DNA from 2 places in the Halomonas sp. AOP7-E1-9 genome. Region 2 is predicted to be linked to the other one. Evidence: predicted binding sites of a transcription regulator. Region 2 holds the regulator's gene; the other holds the start of a gene.
What was found. Region 2 encodes PhoB, which activates phosphate uptake and scavenging genes when phosphate is short. Its sites were predicted from a motif close to TGTCATANNNNTGTCANA; they were not measured.

Region 1 (9,714 bases), on a different contig from region 2:
AGCACCAGGTCAACACGCTCGGGGCACTCAAAGGGGCTGACAAGTGCCCCGTCATGAAGCTCCGTTCGCGCCTGGCGCAAACGACTATCCTCAGAGAAAAACGTCAGCATGTTGGCTCCTGAATAACCGGGAAAGGCGGCAGGCTCGTATAAAAACGAGCGCTTTAGCTTTACGTTAGCTTAATCCACTTCTATCGAAAGCGGCCAGCGCGTTGCCCAATGACGTTTTTGAACAGAGGTTTGCTGTTTCAACTGATACTCCGCCCGGCTGGCGGCGGCCCTATCTTCAAACGGCTGGGCGCCCAGCAGAGCAACCGGTGGGTTAGCACGGGTATAACGCGCCCCTTTGCCCGCACAGTGGGCGCGATAGCGTTTAGCGATATTGTTGGTGATGCCCACATAAGTCCCGCGTCGGCACTCTAATAAGTAAACATACCAAGGGGTTGAGGGTAACGACATCCCAGCTCCTTAGGGAGATAAATGGGCAATAAAGGCTTGCAGGGCTTCCACTGGCATCGGCTTGGCCAGTAGATAGCCCTGGAAAATATCACACTGATAGCCCAGCAGGCGCTGATACTGCTCTTCGGTCTCCACTCCTTCAGCCACGACCTTGAGCCCCAAGTGGTGAGCCATGGAGATAATCCCTTGCACAATCGCCGCATCATCGTAGCTATTGGTGAGCTCATTAATAAAGCTGCGGTCAATTTTCACCGTGCTAATAGGCAGGTCCTTAAGATAACTAAGGCTTGAATAACCCGTACCAAAATCATCGATCGACACGCCAATGTGCATACTGCGCAGGGCATGCAGCGTATCAATCGCGCCTTCGGCGTTATCCGTCAAAATACCTTCGGTCAGTTCCAGACTCAGCTGTTCCGCCGGCAGGCCGGTAGTCAGTAGAGTTTGGCGCAGCGTGGCGAGAAAATTGGAGCGCTGGAACTGGAGCGGTGAAAGATTAACCGCCACACGTATTTTACCCAGCCCTTGTTGCGCCAGTGACTGCATATCCTGGCAAGCACGTTGGAGTACCCACTCGCTGATCGGAATAATTTGCCCGGTGGTTTCTGCCAGCGGAATAAACCGTGCGGGAGAGATAAAGCCTTTTTCCGGATGCTCCCAACGCAATAGCGCTTCCACACCGACAAGCTTTCCTTCCCGATTCATTAACGGCTGGTAATGCAGCGCGAACTCTTCGCGCTCAATGGCTTCCTGGAGATCATTACGCAGCACCATGCGCTCGCTAACCGTATCGGTAAACGCGTGGGCAAACCACTCATAGGCATTACGCCCTTGCTGCTTGGCCTTGTACATCGCCATATCGGCTTGTTGAATCAGCGTTTGTGGCTGAAGTGTATCTGGCTGGCTCATCGCGATACCGATACTCGCGGTCAGGTAAAGCTCTTGGGATTCAATACGGTAAGGGCGCGCCAACATAGGTAGCAACCGCTCCACCAAATCAACAACGTCAGACTCGTCGTTAATCGCCGTTTGCAGAATAACGAACTCATCCCCGCCCATACGGGCAACCGTATCCTCAGGCCTGACCGCATTGATAAGCCTACGGGCAACTTCGACCAACACCTGATCACCCACTGCATGCCCCAAATTGTCGTTAATGGGCTTGAAATCATCCAGATCCACAAACAGCACGGCCAGGCGCTTTTTATCCTTACCCAGCCTGGAAAACTGCTTTAACAGCATTTCCTCAAAGAATGTACGGTTAGGCAGGCGGGTCAGGTCATCATGTGAAGCATTGTGAGCCAAACGCGCCTCGTACGCTTTATGCTCGGAAATATCTTGCTGTACGCCGACAAAGTGCGTTACCTGATCGTCCTGGTCGCGTACCGGTGCTATATACAGATCATTCCAGAATAGCGTGCCATCTTTGCGGTAATTGCAGATAGTGACGTTGACGTCTTTCTGCTCATTAATACAAGCACGAATGCGTTGGATAACCACCGGGTCGCTGCCAGGCCCCTGAAGCAGGCGACAGTTTTTACCAAGGATTTCCTCCTGGCGATATCCCGTTATTAACGTAAACGCTTTATTGGCATAAACAATGGGCAAATCAGGCTGTCCAGCATCGGCGATCACAATGCCGTTAACGCTGGCTTCCACACTGCGCTCCAGGATACGCAGGCGAGACTCCTGTTGACGAGCAGCCGTCACCTCCTGAGCAATGGCATGCACCCCTTGCACGGTGTTATGCACCACCATCGGCAGGTGAATAATATCCAATTGATGCAAACGACCCGCGCGGTCTTTCAGACTGAGTTCATATCGGTCAATCCCCCCTTGCAGGGCCGTTTCGATATAGGCCTCTACGCGCGTCACATCCTGTTCAGCAATAAAAAAGGTGAACGGCTTGCCGAGCATTTCCTCAACCGAGTAACCGGTTAGTGACGCGCAGGTGGCATTGGCCGTTACAAAGCAGCCCGCCTCATCCAGGGTAAATACCGCATCAGGATGATGGGTAAACAGTGAGCGATAGCGCTGTTCGCTCTCCTCCAATGAGCTCCGCACCTGAAAACGCTCAACGGCCAGCGCCATCAAGCCAGCCGCTTTTTCAATTCGCACCGTATCGGCACTGCCTGGGGTGCTGGGCTTTGGGTAGTAAACCGCAATAGTGCCTACCAGTTGGCCCTCGCCACCGTAGACAGGGCTCGACCAACAGGAGGCAAGCCCGGCCTGTTTGGAAACGCCATGATAGCCCCGCCAGCGCTCATCCTCGGCAATATTAGCGCATATAACCGTTGCCCCCTGGTAGGCGGCACTACCACAAGCGCCATTATTCGCGCTGATCAAAATGCGTTGTATCGCGCTGCGGTAGGCGGCGGGCAGCCGGTCTCCCGCGATGAATTCCAGGTGAGTACCTGTATCGTTAGCCAACATGACAGAACAGATTGCCGAAGGTAACTCGCGCTCCAACATAAGACACAGACTTTCCAGCGTTTCCTTTAGGGGCTGCTCTTGGGCAATCATGTGCTGAATCGCCTGCTGGTCTTCCAGTGACTGACGCGTCTGAGCAAGCTCGCGGGCACGAGAAACACTGACGCTCACAACGCCAAGACTAAAGGCCAACAAACCACTAAGCAGCAAGCTGCCTAACGCAACCGCAAACGACAGCAGGTTCAATTGATGCCAGTTGTACTGGTTACCTGGGTAGGCATAAAGCGCCAGGTTAATGCCGCCGGGCAAGCCGATATAGCGTGATGCCAGCGCGAGCTCTGGCGTTTCCATACGGTCGGCAGCAAAACCAGCGGGGTGTAACTTCATCAGCGGCATGTCATCACGATTCACTCTCACCTGGAAAGGGCCCACCTCAAGGCGCAACTCGTTTTCCAACATGGTGGCCAGGTTAAAACTGGCGAATAGGTAATGATTGTTAGCGGGAACCGGGATAACAAATATTGCTTCGTGGGGTCGGCTGGTATCCGTCATCAACATCCTTGGACGACCGAGCGGAATTTGCATCCAGGCACGTGTTTGCTCTTCCTCCAACTGCTGATGTAGCCATCGTTCCATTTCAGCCGTCCGCCCCACTCCCCACTCCCAGGTCAACTGCTGCTGATCAACTATCGCAATGGCGCTAATACTGGGGATGTCCCGAAGGTAGTGTTGTGCGTCATTATCCAGCAGGTTCACATCCCAGTCTGTGCCCATGGCGCTCAGCCGCTCTGCCATTCGTTGCATTAATCGCAAGCGGTCTTGTGTTGCTCGCTCGATATTGAGTTGAACGTTATCTAATAGATAGGCGGCTTGCTGTTGCAGCGACGTTTGTTGATAGGCGTTTAACAATAGCCAGATAAAACAACTGATCGTAACGCCCCATAGCGAGGCGACGACGGTCACCCGGCCTGGATTTAGACGTTGCGGTTTACCCCGTAAGCCTGCTGCCAGCATGGCGGTACCTAAAAAGCAGGTAATGACCAATGCACCCATGGGCGACGATGAGAACAGAGGAGATGCACCGCTTAGCGTAAGCCATAGTTTTCCAACCACAAAAAGGGCAAGCCCCCACAGGCTTAGCCCACCGGCTATCCATAACCAGCGCCGCCATGCGCTAGAAAGCCCCACCCAAAAACACACCCCAATCATTAAAAAAAAGCCTGCCGACAAGCTGGTGATACGCGGCCCATTGCTGAGCCATGAGTCGCCTCGACCGCCTTCCAGGCTATTATGTACCAAGGTGTAAGTGACGACCAAAAACAGAGATAAGACACTGATAACTCTTGTTTTCCCCCACCCCTGAAGCGTCGCCAGTAGCGCAATACCGACCAGCAGAGTGACCAGTGCTCCATCCGGCAATAGCGTTGCAAAAAATGGCCGTGTCGGCACACTGAGACCGACCACTACCCCAACGACTCCCATGCAAACGAGGGTTGCCGATATCATAAGTAGCAGGGTTTCCAACGCCAATTGGCGCGTATTTATCCGCATGGTTCTACGCCCCATCAGGCCTTGGCAGTGATATCTTTCATTGTCCAAAGTGTACCCGTTCTGTGAGTGATACCAGCTCATTAAATTGCTCATCCAAATAGTCGCGATAAGTGCTCAGCGACCGATAATCAATTAATGAGCCATACTCATGTGTAATCCGATGACGTAATGGCTCGCTGGCAAGCGCGTAAGCTAACGCATCGTTCAAAACGGCAAGTTCTCCCGGCGGTGTTCCCGTAGGCGCAAAGTCTGCATGGGAAAACGAAGCGAGCCCCGCCAGGTACGAAAGATCAATTGTTTGATGACTGCCGAGCAACGTATAACCATCGGGCGAGGCATTTTTGACATACTGAGCGCCCCGCATGGCTTCACGACCGGGCATATTAACCACAAGCACAGGCTGGTCTAGATAAATTTGTGCCGTGTCAAAAATATCCCGAAACAGCACATCGGTCGCCCCTCCTAAACCAAAGGGAATGACAACGGTAATTTCTCTATCCGGGTACCGATTTTCAGCAAACGCGAACGTCGTTCCCCACAATAACAACCCACTGACAAACCCTAATGTGATGCAATAACGAGCGAGTCCCCTGCCACTATATGCCATGACATCAACCCCTCGTTTTTATTAGTTAACGCATAGCTACTCTTTGCAACATAGCTTTAATTTTCGGCCGCTACCACAAAAGCAGGGATCGTTACGCTGCGGCTTGAGACGCACGACCTCAGGCGTACCATCCACGTACCACCACCGGCTCTGCTCAAACACGAAACGCGAGTTTTCTTCAAGCATGTGCCAGCGGCCACGCTCTTTGAAATAAGCGCGAAAATGAACATAACCTTTATCAGCATCAGGGGGCGTCTCTTCGGATGCTGCTTTAACAATGGTGAGAGCTTTCCACTCGGTGTTAAGGTCCGGTGATAGCGCTTCCGGGCGAGTGCTCACGTGCCAAGTGGCAAGCACGTAGTCGCATAGATTCAGCGCAAAGGCACTGTAGCGAGAGCGCATTAGCGCTTCCGGGGTAGGGGCTGGCGCGCCATCGTGGTAACGGCCACAGCATACGTCAGTCGACAATCCTGTACCGCAAGGGCAACTTTTTTCAATTAGAGACATCATAGAAAGGCTCATATATCACGGTCACTTAAGCCTAACCGATAATCCTTAAAACCGTCCTACACATGGCCCATGTTTTCGTTCGATTTTGGCCCCATGTTAAGCGTATAGTGGCTGAGCAAGATTTTTTTGACTTACGGAGTACGAAACACGACCCAAGATTCTTTCCAAATGCAGCGGAGGTTCTCATGAAGGTTTATAAACCCGAATGGCAGTGCACGTTTAGCGTAAACGAGGGCGCAGAAGAATCAGCCAACTGGAAAGAGCGAGTCGCCTGGCGACTGCGGGCGATAGCCGACCGTTTGGACGGTGTTGGTCGGACGCTGAAGGTTAATTGTCATGTTTCTCCTCAGGTCAGCCAGGAGGAAATGGATACCTGCCTGGGCAAAGGGTTTGAAGTGACCCAGCAGCTGTTAACCCAGTTGGCGCATCAGCAAGCGTGTGAAGATGTGATGCGCAATGCCAAAGCCGAGCTTTTCGAACAGAACCACCAGCATCATTAACGTGGAGGAGGCTCCCACCCGTTGAGCGGGTGGGTTGAAATACGTCCATTCACATCGTTTTCAAACACGTTCTCAGATACCTTTCCCCACGACGTTTTCAAGTGCTTGTCTAATCAGCGCGATAGGGTTGGTGTAGCGCGTCTCCCAAACGGTCCATAAACGTCAGGCACGCCTCAAGTTCGCTTTTCTCAATATATTCATCCGGCTGATGCGCTTGAGCGATACTGCCCGGACCCAGAATAATCGTTTGTAACCCTTGGCCTTGATATTGTCCCGCCTCGGTGGCGTAGGCCACTGCGTGGTTGCAGCACTCACTTGGCAGGTGATCCTTGGCCAAGCGCAGTACAGCGTGGTTATCTCGGTCGGCAAGGCCTGGCACCGTTACATTCAGCGGCTCGGTCGTAATCTGGACGTCCTTGCCACGCGCCCTTAGCTCGGCACTTAACGTATCGGCATACGCTTCAAAACGCGCAAACACCTCATCAAACGTCTCGGTGGGCAGGTGGCGTATTTCCCACTCGAACTGGCACTCACGCGCCATGATATTGATCGCCGTACCGCCCTTGATCTTGCCTACGTGGAGGCTGGTGTGGGGTACGTTGAAAGCCTCATCCACTTTGCCCTCCTCCACCAACGCCGCCATGGTGTCTTCTATGAAGGTGACCAGTCGCGCTGCCACATGAATGGCCGAAGTGCCCTGGTTCACCTGACTGCTGTGCGCTTCGCGCCCTACGACGGTGGTGCGCAGATTGGTGGCGCCCTTCTGGGCCACGACGGGCTGCATGCTGGTCGGCTCACCGACAATGACGTGCGCGGTGGTTGAGTAGTGCTCGTAGAACCGTTTGATCAGCGCAGGCGCACCGACACAGCCAACCTCCTCGTCATAGGAAAAACCAAAATAGATCGGCTGCTGCAAAGGCGTTTTCACCCACGTGGGCACCATGGCAAGAGCGCAGGCAATGAAGCCTTTCATATCACAGGTGCCACGGCCGTAAAGCTTACCGTCCTGGCCGTCATGCAGGGCGAAAGGATCTGTCGACCAGGGCTGGCCTTCCACCGGCACCACATCGGTATGGCCGGAGAGCATCACCCCACCCGGCGCATCAGGGCCTATACGGGCAATCAAGTTCGCCTTGGTGCCGCAGGGGCTCATCACCCGTTCGGAGGCGACGCCGTACTCTTCAAGATAAGCTTCGACAAATTCGATCAGCGCCAGGTTAGAGCCACGGGAGGTAGTATCGAAAGAGACCAGTTTGGTTAATAGCGCTATTGCGTCACTCATACGACTCTCATTAGTTATGCACATTGTCTCAACCCTATCATCGCCCTCGCAGAGCGCCTACTACCAATGCCCTTGGATAAAACCCAAAGCTTTTATAAAACCTTGGTCCAGTTAGCATTCATCAAAATGTCATCTACACTCATTATTGTTCAGTGCACCCACAAATCTTAAAAAACGCATTGTGCCACCTGGCTCGCGCCAGGCCCAAAAGGAGCTCACATGTCTCGTTTTATGTTACGCGCGTTATCTACTGGCATCACCGCGGCTACGCTGAGTGTTTCCGCCCACGCCGCTACCGAGATCACCTGGTGGCACTCCATGGGCGGCGAGCTGGGCGAGCGCTTGAGCGCGCTTGCCGAAGACTTCAATGCCACCCAGGATGAGTACCGTGTTACGCCCTCCTATCGGGGTGAATACGAACAAACCATGGTTAACACCATTGCCGCTTTCCGTGCAGGCGAGCAGCCTCACATCGTACAAATTTACGAAGTGGGCACCGGCACCATGATGGCCGCCCAAGGCGCTATCTATCCGGTGTTTGAGCTGATGGAAGAGCACGGCAACACCTTTGACCCGGCTGATTATCTGCCTGTGGTAACCGGTTACTACACCGACACCAACGGCAACATGCTCTCCATGCCGTTCAACTCGTCCACACCGATTCTTTACTACAACAAAGCCATTTTTGAAGCGGCTGGCCTCGACCCTGAATCACCGCCTACTACGTGGGCTGAGATGGGCGAGATGGGTCAGCAAATCGTCGATGAAGGCGCGGCCTCTTGCGGTTTCACCATGGCCTATGCGGCCAACTGGGTCGGCCTTGAGAACTTCTCAGCGCTGCACAATCAGTCCATCGGCACCCAGGAGAACGGCTTCGGCGGTCTGGACACCGAGTTTGCCTTTAACGGCGACGTACAGGCGCGCTTTTGGGATCAGTTGAAAGAGTGGTCGGATAGCGGCGTCTATAGCTACGCAGGCCCAGCAAACGGCCCGGACGCGGCGCCCTCGTTCTATTCCAGCGACTGCGCGATGTACATGAACTCGTCAGCATCACGCGCCGATGTGTTGGCTAACTCCGACTTCGACGTAGGCTTTGGCATGCTGCCCTACTACGACGACGTAGACGGTGCACCGCAAAACTCAATCATCGGCGGCGCGACTCTGTGGGTGCTTTCCGGCCATGAAGACGACGAGTACACCGGCGTTGCTGAATTCCTTGAGTACCTCTCCTTGCCTGAAATTCAGGCCGAGTGGCACCAGGGCACCGGCTACCTGCCGATTACCACTGCCGCTTACGAGCTGAGCCAAGAGCAGGGTTACTACGACGAAAACCCAGGCGCGGATATCGCCATCGAGCAGATCAACTTAAACGAGCCGACAGAGAACTCCAAAGGCCTGCGCTTTGGCAACTACCCCCAAGTGCGCATGGTTCTGGACGAAGAGTTCCAGGCCGTACTAGCCGGCGACAAGAGCGGTCAGCAAGCGCTGGATGATGCGGCAAGCCGCGGCAATCAGATTCTTCGCGACTTTGAGGCAGCCAATAACTAAGCGCTTCTCGTTACTTGTCAACAAACCCCGGCTTTTATAGCCGGGGTTTGTTATAGGAGCCATCCCATACGCCCAAGTCACCGGGGCCTATGGGATGGCTTACTTCCTGGCAGCTGAGCACAGCGGCCAGCCGCACCAACGCCCGTACGACAGGATGTGTCATGCAGACCAAACGTTCCACCTATCAAAACCGGTGGCTCCCTTTCCTACTGTTAGCGCCGCAGTTGGCGATTACGCTGGTGTTTTTTATCTGGCCGGCAAGCCAGGCGGTTAAATCGAGTTTCGAGCGCACCGATGCGTTCGGCTTTAAAACAACGTTTGTCGGTCTGGAGAACTATGCACGCGTTCTGGCCGACCCCAGCTACCTGAACGCACTGGGGCGCACCGCGATTTTTTCCGTCTCAGTGACGGTACTTTCCATGAGCCTGGCGCTTTTACTGGCCGTTTGCGTCAACCGTGTGCTGAAGAGCGCCAAGTTCTATACCACGCTTCTGGTATGGCCTTACGCTGTTGCTCCGGTAGTAGCGGGTGTGTTGTGGTGGTTTCTGTTCAACCCCACCATCGGTCTTCTGCCGCATCTGCTCGACTGGTTCGGTATCAGCTGGAATCACCGCGTTTCGGGCTCTCAAGCCATGATTTTGATCACCATTGCCGCCGCTTGGAAGCAGATCTCCTATAACTTCCTGTTTTTCCTGGCAGGGCTGCAATCTGTTCCGCAGTCGCTCATGGAGGCAGCGGCCATTGATGGCGCGGGCCCCTTTAAGCGCTTTTGGACCATCGTGCTCCCGCTGCTATCGCCCACCACTTTCTTCCTGCTGATCATCAACA
Region 2 (9,714 bases):
AGCGCTGATTTAAGAATCAGAAACTCGCCCAGCGTCTTGTACACGCGCGCCATGCTCTGCTTGACGGGTTGACGAGAAAAAAGAACACACCAGACAACGGAAATAACCCCGTACCAGGCCGCACCCGCCAACAGCAGCAACTGGCGTGAGGCCACATCGGCATCCACACCGCCGTGCTGCTCAATATTGATCATTGAGTAGATCGATAAAATCAGCGTGCCTGAGGCAATCGTGGCGTATCGCTGGCCGATAGCGCCCAACATGATGAGGGTGAACGTGGATATTCCCAGCCCCAGCGCAAACAGCCATGGCCAAGGAAACAGCCACTGCACGATAAATGAGGCTGAGGTAAAACATACCAGGGTTACCAGCAGCGCCTGTAAGCGGCCTTGCCAGCTGTCATCGGTTTCGGAGAGCGCGCAGGCGATAATGCCCAGAAACAGCGGTATTACCAGGGCGATGTCGCCAAGATAAAGGCTAAATAGCAGGGCTGCGCTGAATGCGATAAAAACGCGCAGGCTATAGGCAAACTTATCAAGTGTCCAAAGACGCCGAAGCGGCAGTGAAATAGGCATAGACGCTCTTATTGTCAGTCGTTGTTAGACTTTAGTATAAGCCATGGGGCTGGTTCGTTGCTATGGTTTTGGGGTTATCACGTTATGCGTTTTTGGAGCAGATAAGCCCCTACCATTCGACCACACGCTTGCCTATATTATCGCCATTGAGCAACCCAATGAGCGCTGCCCCCGATATTTTCAAAATTGCGCGTAATACCAGAAGGCGCCGTGTTATTGAGTTGCCTAGCGTAATCAGGAAGGCGGTGATTTAGTACGGTCTTGAGCTCCAAACGGTGCAGCCAGTCACGCTTGTAGGTACGTCCGGCCGTTACGATCACGTTTGCCCCTGGCGCTGTGCCAACATTATGGTGGGAGGAGGGCAGGTGAAACGCGTAGGAACCCGCCACCTACGGGTGGCGGGTAGAACCGCTGGAAGAAGCGTTACAAATACTTCAGCAGTTTTTGCAGCTTGTTCATATCGGTGGAGTCACCGACAAGGCGTACCTCGCCGTTGAGCATTCCATCGAGGAAAGCTTGCTGCGTTGGCTTTCTAAGGATACGTAATGCGGCTTCCTGATCGCGAAAGCGCAATTCAAGATCCAAATCGACTGGCAGGCCTTTACCTGAAGAGACCCCTTTGGGGGTCATCCGGTAGTAGCGAGCAATGCTCAAGTCTTCCGTCGCAATGCCCCAGTCCAGGTGGCGCATCCTTTCAAGCTGTTCACGAAAGCGCGGCTTGCGGCGCAGGGCACGCTTGAGCATTAGGCTCAATAGCCACAGCGTCAGCTTGAGTTTCATTAGGAAACGGCGTCCTTAAGCGCTTTACCCGGCTTAAAGGCAACATTTTTGCTGGCCGGAATTTGTAAAGGAGCACCCGTTTGCGGGTTTTTGCCGGTACGTGCTGCACGCTCACGTACGGTAAAGGTACCAAAACCAATCAATGCCACATCTTCGCCTTTTGCAACGCTGTTGGTGATTTCATCCAGAATAACATTCAGGACTTGGCCTGCTTTGTCTTTGGATAGGTCGGCACCCTCAGCGATGGCAGCGGCGAGTTCAGGTTTGCGCATAGGAAATTCCCCTCATTAAAAGTAAGCGTAAAGCATCGTGGTGTTGTTAAAAGCACTCACTAGGCCAAGCTAGCTTATCCAGCCTAGACGTGAACGCGATAAAAATCAGCCCAGCAGTGTGGGAGCTGCTCGGGAAAGCTCCACTTTCCGTCTCACGCAGCCGCCTGTCAACGCAAAACCGACTAAATTCCCGTCTTTATCTTCGGCAAGCGCCGTCATATCACCCCCTTCGCCCTCAATTCGCCAGTGTTCGGGTATCGCCGAAGGCGGATAGGCCACTACGGGCAATAGCGGCGTTTTCACAATGATGGGCCAGGCGCCAAAGCTGACCTGCGTTGGTGAGCCGGCAAGCGTTGCCGAGAGTGCTTTGGCACTGGCTTGTAATGGCTGGACGTACATGGCATTGAGGCCTTCTATGCAAGCAACATCGCCCAAGGCATAAATATGCGGGTGCGAAGTGCGCAGATACCGGTCTACCTGAATACCTTGTGGTGAAACGGCAAGCCCGGCGGCCTTTGCCAGCGCGGTTCTTGGCGTAAGGCCGGTTGCCAGTAAAATAACATCGGCGTTGACGATGTCATCGTTGCTAAGCGTTAGCCGAACCGTGCTGTCATTATTTGGGGTTAACTCTTTAATCGTGCGGTGAAGCGCAAGCTTTATACCGGCTTCCTGAAAGGCATCACTCAGCGCAAACCCCAGTGGTTCTGGTAATAGCCTGGGTAACGGCGTGGCCTCTGGAGCAATCAGGGTGACTTGATGGCCACCTGCCTGCAGGTCATTGGCAAATTCACAGCCGACTAATCCTGCGCCGATAACGGCAATGCGCGCGGGGCGATCGTTCAGCGCGTGATGGAACAGGCGATAGTCGTTGAGATCGTTAATGGTAAAGCAGTAGCGAGCAACGCTTTCTGGAATGGCAAAAGGCACTCGGGATTCAGCACCGGTCGCCAGCACCAGCGTATCGTAGGCAAGTGTTTGCCCGTCACTAAGCTGTATAGTGTGCGTGTCTGGTGTCACGTGTTCTACTGACGTATGGGTAAGCACATGGGCATCCAGCTCATCGGCCAGTACCGCGGCTGAATGCCTGGCCAACTGGTGGGGCGAGAGGCGTTTTGCAAAGCCGGTAGATAACAGCGGCTTGCTGTAGTCCTCGCCGCTGTCTGCGCTCACCAAAATAATCGAGCGCTTATCGCCTTGGCGGCGTAGCGCACGGGCAAGCCCAATGCCTGCCATGCCGGTGCCAATGATGATCAACTCAGCGTGGCCAGTCGGGTTGCTAACCGGATGTGATGCAGGCATGCCATCCCCAAATAATCGGTGTCGTAAAAGCTTTTAAGACCACCATGTTACACTAGCTTCTCTGTTTTTTGCCCAGGAGTATCTGGTGGTGACGTCCTCTTTTCGGCAAACGCATGCCTTTCCTGTTTGGCAGCCCGTGGCTGCGTTACGCCCCGCCATGAGCGCTGCCTGGTGGGAGTGGGTTGCGTCTACGGATTCACTAACGGCTCGCTTGCAAGCGGCAGGCGCAGGGCAACCATTCCGTGTTCGCCTGCTGCGCCAAGGCGCCGGCGTGCCTCTGCATGATGAAGCGCAGGCGTTGGGGATTGAGCTTCGTCGCTATGCCTGGTTAAGGGAGGTCGCCCTGTGCGTGGGTGATAACCCTTGGGTGGTCGCACGTTCGGTTGCCCCCTTAACACAGCTAAAAGGCCAGCGATTGGAGCAACTTGGTGAGCGCGCGCTGGGCAGTTGGCTGTTTCGCCAGCCAGATTTAGTACGCGGCCCTCTTGAAGCTACGAGCGGTGCGCCACGCTTTGCCTTCCCTCAGGTTGCTGGCGTGAAAAGTCGTTGGGGGCGGCGCTCAGTGTTTCAACATGGTGGGTTATCGCTACTTGTACAAGAGTACTTTTTATCCACCATGGCAGATGACCTTCGTTTGTCTTCGCGGTAGGCTTGCTCGGCATCTCTTCTTTACGTGAGGTAGGCATGGATCGTTCTTTGTTGCGGCCAGTCGGATGGGCGCGAGTCGCTGATTTTTTACACTTAATGCGCCTGGACCGCCCCATTGGTACCTGGCTATTGATGTGGCCTACCTTATGGGCGCTTTGGGTGGCTACAAACGGGGTGCCTGGTCGCAACGTGCTGCTTATTTTTGTGGCAGGTGTTTATGTTATGCGCGCTGCTGGCTGCGTTGTGAATGATTACGCTGACCGCCATGTTGATGGCCACGTTAAGCGCACGAAACATCGTCCACTGGCGACGGGGCGAATCAGTGAAACCGAAGCCAAACTGCTGTTTATTGGGCTGGTCACTGTTGCGTTTGTGTTAGTGCTGCTGACCAACTGGTTTACGGTGCTGCTGTCGATTGGTGGCGTGGTCCTGGCGTTTATCTACCCCTTTATGAAGCGTTACACCCATCTTCCTCAGGTGGTGCTGGGGGCGGCTTTTTCGTGGGCAATCCCCATGGCGTTTGGGGCGGTGCTGGGATATGTACCTGTGGAAGCCTGGTTGCTGTTTTTTGCGAACGTACTGTGGACGGTTGCTTACGATACCCAATACGCCATGGTCGACCGTGACGATGACCTAAAAATTGGTATTAAATCAACGGCGGTGCTGTTTGGCAGTGCAGACCGCTTGATGATTGGGTTACTGCAACTGGCGACGTTGGTGCTGTTAGCCTTTGTGGGTGTTCGTATGGGGCTGGGTGGTTTTTTCTGGCTGGGCCTTGCCGGTATGGCGGCCACCTTTATTCATCAACAGCGCCTGATTCGGCATCGTGAACGCGACCCGTGTTTTCAGGCTTTTTTGAATAATTACTGGTCAGGGCTGCTGGTTTTTGCCGGCATTGCGCTAAGTTGGTGGCCAGTGGCCGGGCCGCTCTAGCAAAGCGTGATTAGCGCCTGTCATTCGTTCTTGTTATTGGCTATTGTCATATAAGTGTCATCAAGTCATGGTGTTATTGTCACTGAGATGTCATTGAATTACCTTTCATTGAGCACCGTGAGGCCCTGGAATGACCGCCAAGACCGTTTTGATTGTCGATGATGAAGCACCTATTCGCGAAATGATCGCAGTGGCGCTGGAAATGGCTGACTATCGCGTGCTTGAAGCGGATAACGCCCAGGATGCCCACGCGTTAGTCGTTGACCATCAGCCTGACTTACTGCTTCTGGATTGGATGATGCCAGGTACCAGTGGTATTGAGTTGGCGCGACGCCTTAAGCGTGAAGAAGCCACCGCCGAAATGCCGATTATTATGCTCACCGCCAAGGGTGAGGAAGACAATAAGATTCAAGGCCTTGAGGCGGGCGCGGACGACTATATCACCAAACCCTTCTCGCCCCGTGAGTTGGTCGCGCGCTTGAAAGCCGTATTGCGACGCACCACTCCGCGTGGCGTAGAAGACCCCATCGAAATTAACGGCCTTCTACTCGACCCCGTCAGCCACCGTGTTAGTGCGCATGGCAAGGCGTTGGAAATGGGGCCCACTGAATATCGCCTGCTGCAGTTCTTTATGACCCACCAGGAGCGAGCCTATACGCGCAGCCAACTGCTGGACCAGGTATGGGGCGGCAATGTGTATGTTGAAGAACGCACAGTGGATGTACATATTCGGCGCTTGCGTAAGGCGTTAGGCGATGTGCATCAAAACCTGATTCAGACGGTACGGGGTACCGGTTATCGTTTCTCAGCCCGGGTGTAACAGTGCGCCTATGGAGCCGTGAGCTTTGGCGTATTGCCTGGTTAGCGACCATAGGTGTTTGCCTGGGGTGGCTGCTAGGCTCAGCGGGCCTTGGCTTGGCAGCCGGGTTGGCCGTTTGTCTTTTTTACCATTTACGCCAACTGCGCGTCCTCTTTCAATGGTTAACCCTTAACCCTCATAACGAGCCCCCGGCTGCGGGTGGCATGTGGGGGGATTTGCTTGATCGTCTTTACCGCTACCAAAAAAGCCAGCGCATTACACAAGGTCGATTGCGGTCTACGCTTGCGCGTATCCAGGAATCCTCAGAGGCCATGCGCGACAGCGTGGTAATGCTCGACCGCCACGGTGATTTGGAGTGGTGGAACAGTGCAGCGACGGATATGCTGGGCCTACAAACCGCGCACGATCGTGGCCAGCACATTACCAATTTGTTGCGTGACCCACGCTTTATCAGCTACTTCAACGCCCGCGATTACAGCGAACCGCTTACGCTGACCTCACCCATTGATGAGCGCAGCATTCTGCAATACCAAATTACCTTGTATGGCGACGATGAGCGCCTGGTGATGGCGCGGGATATCACTCGTTTGCACCGCCTTGAGCAGATGCGCAGAGACTTCGTGGCCAACGTCTCCCATGAGCTGCGTACGCCGCTAACCGTTCTTTCTGGCTACCTCGAAACCTATGGTGACTTGGCTGAGCAGCTTCCGCCTCGCTTGGGCAGGGGGATCGAGCAAATGCAGGACCAGACGCAGCGCATGCAAAATCTGGTTAACGACCTGCTGCTTTTGTCACGCTTGGAAATTGATCAAGGCGGGCAAGATCATCAGGCGCTGTCGGTTGAGCAATTGCTTAATAGCGTCTGCCAGGATGCATTGGCGCTATCGCACCGTAAGCATGTTGTCCGTGTTGCTATTGAAAGTGACGCCCAGCTCATAGGGAGCGAGCAGGAAATACGTAGCGCCATTTCTAACCTGGCTTTCAATGCGGTGCGATATACCCCAGAGGGTAGCCAAATTATACTGCGCTGGGCGCCCATGGAAGATGGAAGCGCATGCATAGAAGTAGAAGATGATGGAGAGGGCATCGATCCTGTCCACCTCCCCAGGCTAACGGAGCGCTTTTATCGGGTTGATAAAGGCCGGAGTACCGCGACAGGCGGTACTGGGCTTGGTCTTGCCATCGTTAAGCATATCCTGCTGCGCCATGATGCTCAGCTTCAGGTTGAATCGCACCCTGGCGAAGGTTCGCTATTTCGCTGTACTTTCCCCGCCACTCGGCTGGCTGCTACCTCCTAGCCTCCTTCCTGGTCTTCTGTATAACCTTTATCCAAGCGTGCCATATGGACAAGCCATCTATGGTTCAAGTCTGCTCATGTGTCATTTTTAGTCAGTTATGGTGGTCCCTTATACACGATCAGCGAGCATGATTGGCACGCGGGATTTGTTTTAAGTTGTTTATTAATAATAAATATTTTTTTATTTTTGTTTTTTGGCATCACATCTGCATTAAGTTGGGCAAGGAAGATTACCGCAGGAAATGGTACGCCAGGAAGGCACTTCCTTAAGGTAAGCGGTATCAACAGCGATCGAGGAGAAGGAACATGATGTCCAAGGAACTACTCAAGAAAGCTGGGATTTTAGGTGTAACATTCGGTTTACTGGCAAGCCCCTTCGCTTTTGCCCAAGAACCAGTAGACCCGAGCCACGATATTACTGCTGATGAAGAACCCGTGCAGCCGCAATCATCTGGTACAGGTGCAGGTGGTGATGCATCTACCTATGATGCAGACGAGCTCTCAGATATGAACGGTGAAAGCGCAGGCGATACTACTCGCCCCGGTGCAGGTTCTTCTCAACATAAAACTCATAATGAGTCGATGGATGGCGGTCCAACGGGCGTAACAGGTGGCGGCGATACGTCATTTGAGCCGAGCGACCTGCCTGAGCAAAATAGCTCTGTGACCACTGGTCAAGATCAGTGACCAGCGGTTTAAACACTCAGCGCTAAAAATTTGTACTACAGTTTAGGAACGAGCACGGGATAAGGATGTCCCATCGCATGGATGCTCACCGATTCATGGATTGAATCAAGCGACAATCAGAGCGTTAGTCAGGGTAAATTCCAAGGTTGGAGTCCCGCAAAAGGAGTGGAAGCTAGCGCTAGATATTGTCCATAGATGCGAGGTTAGGGCCCTGCCATGGCAGGGCCTAATCTTGTTATGTAGCCCTTGATGAGCCGTCGTGTTTGGCTGGTTTTAAAACTGAACCTTTCCTATCTACGTTTTTTTAACATTACCCTCGCTCAAATAGTTTTTTCACGATTCTCTTGTCCCACGGCGTGATGACCCCTTTCATGCTTTTTAAACACAAAGGTTGATAACGAGCTTTTTAGCTTGTTCACCATGGTGCTGTGCCAACACTAAAAAAATGTTAGCTTGTTATTTACTTGGATAGCTTTATTTGTGTGGTCGTGTTTAAAAATATTTTTAATCATTCAGCATTTCATGAATTTGGGATGTTTGGGCACTTGGACCATAATCTTGCAGTCAAAGGCACTGATCGCTTCTCACCCTTCAGTGCAATGGTATTTACGTTAGTGTGATAATAGCCAAGACAGGTGAGCGGCACCCCACATCAGGAGAGCGTTATGTCATTTAAAGCAGTTTTAAAAACGGTAGGTATTTTAGGTATTTCTATCGGTTTGATTGCAAGCCCGCTAGCTTTTGCCCAAAGCTCTATTGAGCGTACTAAAGATCGTGCAGTCGGCAGCGATGTCATCGACATGCCGCAATCCACTAGCACGTCTAGTCCTCACTACTCACCCAGTGAGCTTAACCATAGTCAGCGTGATCATATGAACGGCAACTATGCACCGTCAAGCCAGCTGCAGCGGGATCAGGATGGCACCCAGCGTCGTAACACCCATTCGTTCGAATCGACCGAGTTAAATCACAAAGAAGGCGATAGCCTGGACTGGTAAACCACTACTGAAAGCATTAAAAACCCCGTTAAAGCGGGGTTTCGCGTCTAAAAGCGTAGAAAAAAGCATGGCTTTTCAGGTGTTATGAGGGCCGCTGGATCGTAAGCTCATTTGCCGTACGATAATATTGGTCCCACATGAGTACGGCTCCCGCTACGGCCCCCGGAATCAGAAAAAGATTGGCAAGCGGTATCCAGGTAACCAGAGTCACGAGCCCGCCGTAGCTGAGGCTTTGCCACCAGCGCCTGGAAAGCCGTTGACGCATATCCTTGAACGAGACTTTATTATTATCCATAGGATAGTCCAGATAGGTAATGGCCATTACCCATGCGGAGAACAGCCCCCATAGAATCGGCGCAAAGAGGTTGAGCCCTGGAATCCAGCTGATGATAAAGAGGGCAATGGCGCGTGGGGCGATATACGCGAGTTTGACCAGCTCTCGGCCTAGCGCATCAAGCGCCGTTTTGGTCAGCCCGCGATCATCCAGCGGTATACGGCCTGTTTCTTGAATTTCCACTTTAGCCGCTAAAAAGCCGTAAAAAGGCGCCGCAATAAAGCTTGTGATCAGGGTAAAGGTGAAGAATACAATGACAATAAGGCTAACCACAAACAGCGGCCAGATCAGCCAGGAGAGCCAATCCAGCCAAGCAGGTACTAATGTCATCCAGTGGTCAATCCAGCCTGAAAAGCGCGTAATCACAAAGCTGAACATGGCGGCATAAACAATAATATTGACGAGGATAGGAAGAAAAATATAACGCCGCAGGCCTTTTTGATAGACCAGCCGCGTACCTCGGCTAAGCGCTGTTATTGCATCCAACATTCAAGCAGTCCTCATCAATACAAACGTCCAGGCGGGTGTCCGCCCAGACGTATTGCAAGAGGAAATGCCTCATGGGTCAAGGCTTTTTCGTTACCTTCTGGTCGACGGTGTCCAGGTCGCTATGTCGAATATCGAGCCCCTTCACGAGATACACAACGTACTCTGCCAGGTTGTCGGCATGGTCGCCGACGCGTTCCAGCGCGCGCAGCACCCACATAATGCTGAGTATTGAACTAATTGAGCGCGAATCCTCCATCATGAAGGTCATCAATGAGCGCATGGCACTGCCGTACTCATCATCGACCGACTCATCTTCACGCACTACCTTCATCGCCAAGTCGGTATCGAAACGGGCAAAGGCTGTCAGCGCATCGCGCAGCATTTTACGTACATGCTCACTGATATGGCGAACTTCAATTAAGCCACGAACCGTGCTGGTGTTTTCGCTGAGCAGGATTGCATTACGCGCAATCTTGCTGGCTTCATCGCCGATACGCTCAAGATCTGAAGTGGCACGAATAACGGCAAGCACCAGGCGTAAGTCTGATGCTGCAGGCTGGCGGCGTGCCAATACACGGGTGC

Region 1: the regulator PhoB is predicted to act here: its motif matches at 7,455-7,472, upstream of ugpB (sn-glycerol-3-phosphate ABC transporter substrate-binding protein UgpB).

The regions. Positions count from the first base shown of each region.
Region 1 is NZ_JBQSVC010000008.1:81,562-91,275, forward strand. It holds gene ACT3R4_RS06920 (histone deacetylase family protein) at 1-110, opposite strand, end outside; gene ACT3R4_RS06925 (GIY-YIG nuclease family protein) at 180-458, opposite strand; gene ACT3R4_RS06930 (EAL domain-containing protein) at 468-4,439, opposite strand; gene ACT3R4_RS06935 (type 2 periplasmic-binding domain-containing protein) at 4,477-5,046, opposite strand; gene ACT3R4_RS06940 (YchJ family protein) at 5,083-5,556, opposite strand; gene ACT3R4_RS06945 (hypothetical protein) at 5,742-6,056, shown strand; gene argE (acetylornithine deacetylase) at 6,166-7,338, opposite strand; gene ugpB (sn-glycerol-3-phosphate ABC transporter substrate-binding protein UgpB) at 7,558-8,886, shown strand; gene ugpA (sn-glycerol-3-phosphate ABC transporter permease UgpA) at 9,048-9,714, shown strand, end outside.
Region 2 is NZ_JBQSVC010000004.1:75,599-85,312, reverse strand. It holds gene yccS (YccS family putative transporter) at 1-575, opposite strand, end outside; gene ACT3R4_RS03915 (hypothetical protein) at 713-895, opposite strand; gene ACT3R4_RS03910 (hypothetical protein) at 999-1,355, opposite strand; gene ACT3R4_RS03905 (HU family DNA-binding protein) at 1,355-1,627, opposite strand; gene ACT3R4_RS03900 (NAD(P)/FAD-dependent oxidoreductase) at 1,733-2,926, opposite strand; gene ACT3R4_RS03895 (chorismate--pyruvate lyase family protein) at 3,012-3,575, shown strand; gene ubiA (4-hydroxybenzoate octaprenyltransferase) at 3,611-4,507, shown strand; gene phoB (phosphate regulon transcriptional regulator PhoB) at 4,638-5,327, shown strand; gene phoR (phosphate regulon sensor histidine kinase PhoR) at 5,330-6,625, shown strand; gene ACT3R4_RS03875 (hypothetical protein) at 6,931-7,311, shown strand; gene ACT3R4_RS03870 (hypothetical protein) at 7,977-8,309, shown strand; gene cysZ (sulfate transporter CysZ) at 8,392-9,132, opposite strand; gene phoU (phosphate signaling complex protein PhoU) at 9,209-9,714, opposite strand, start outside.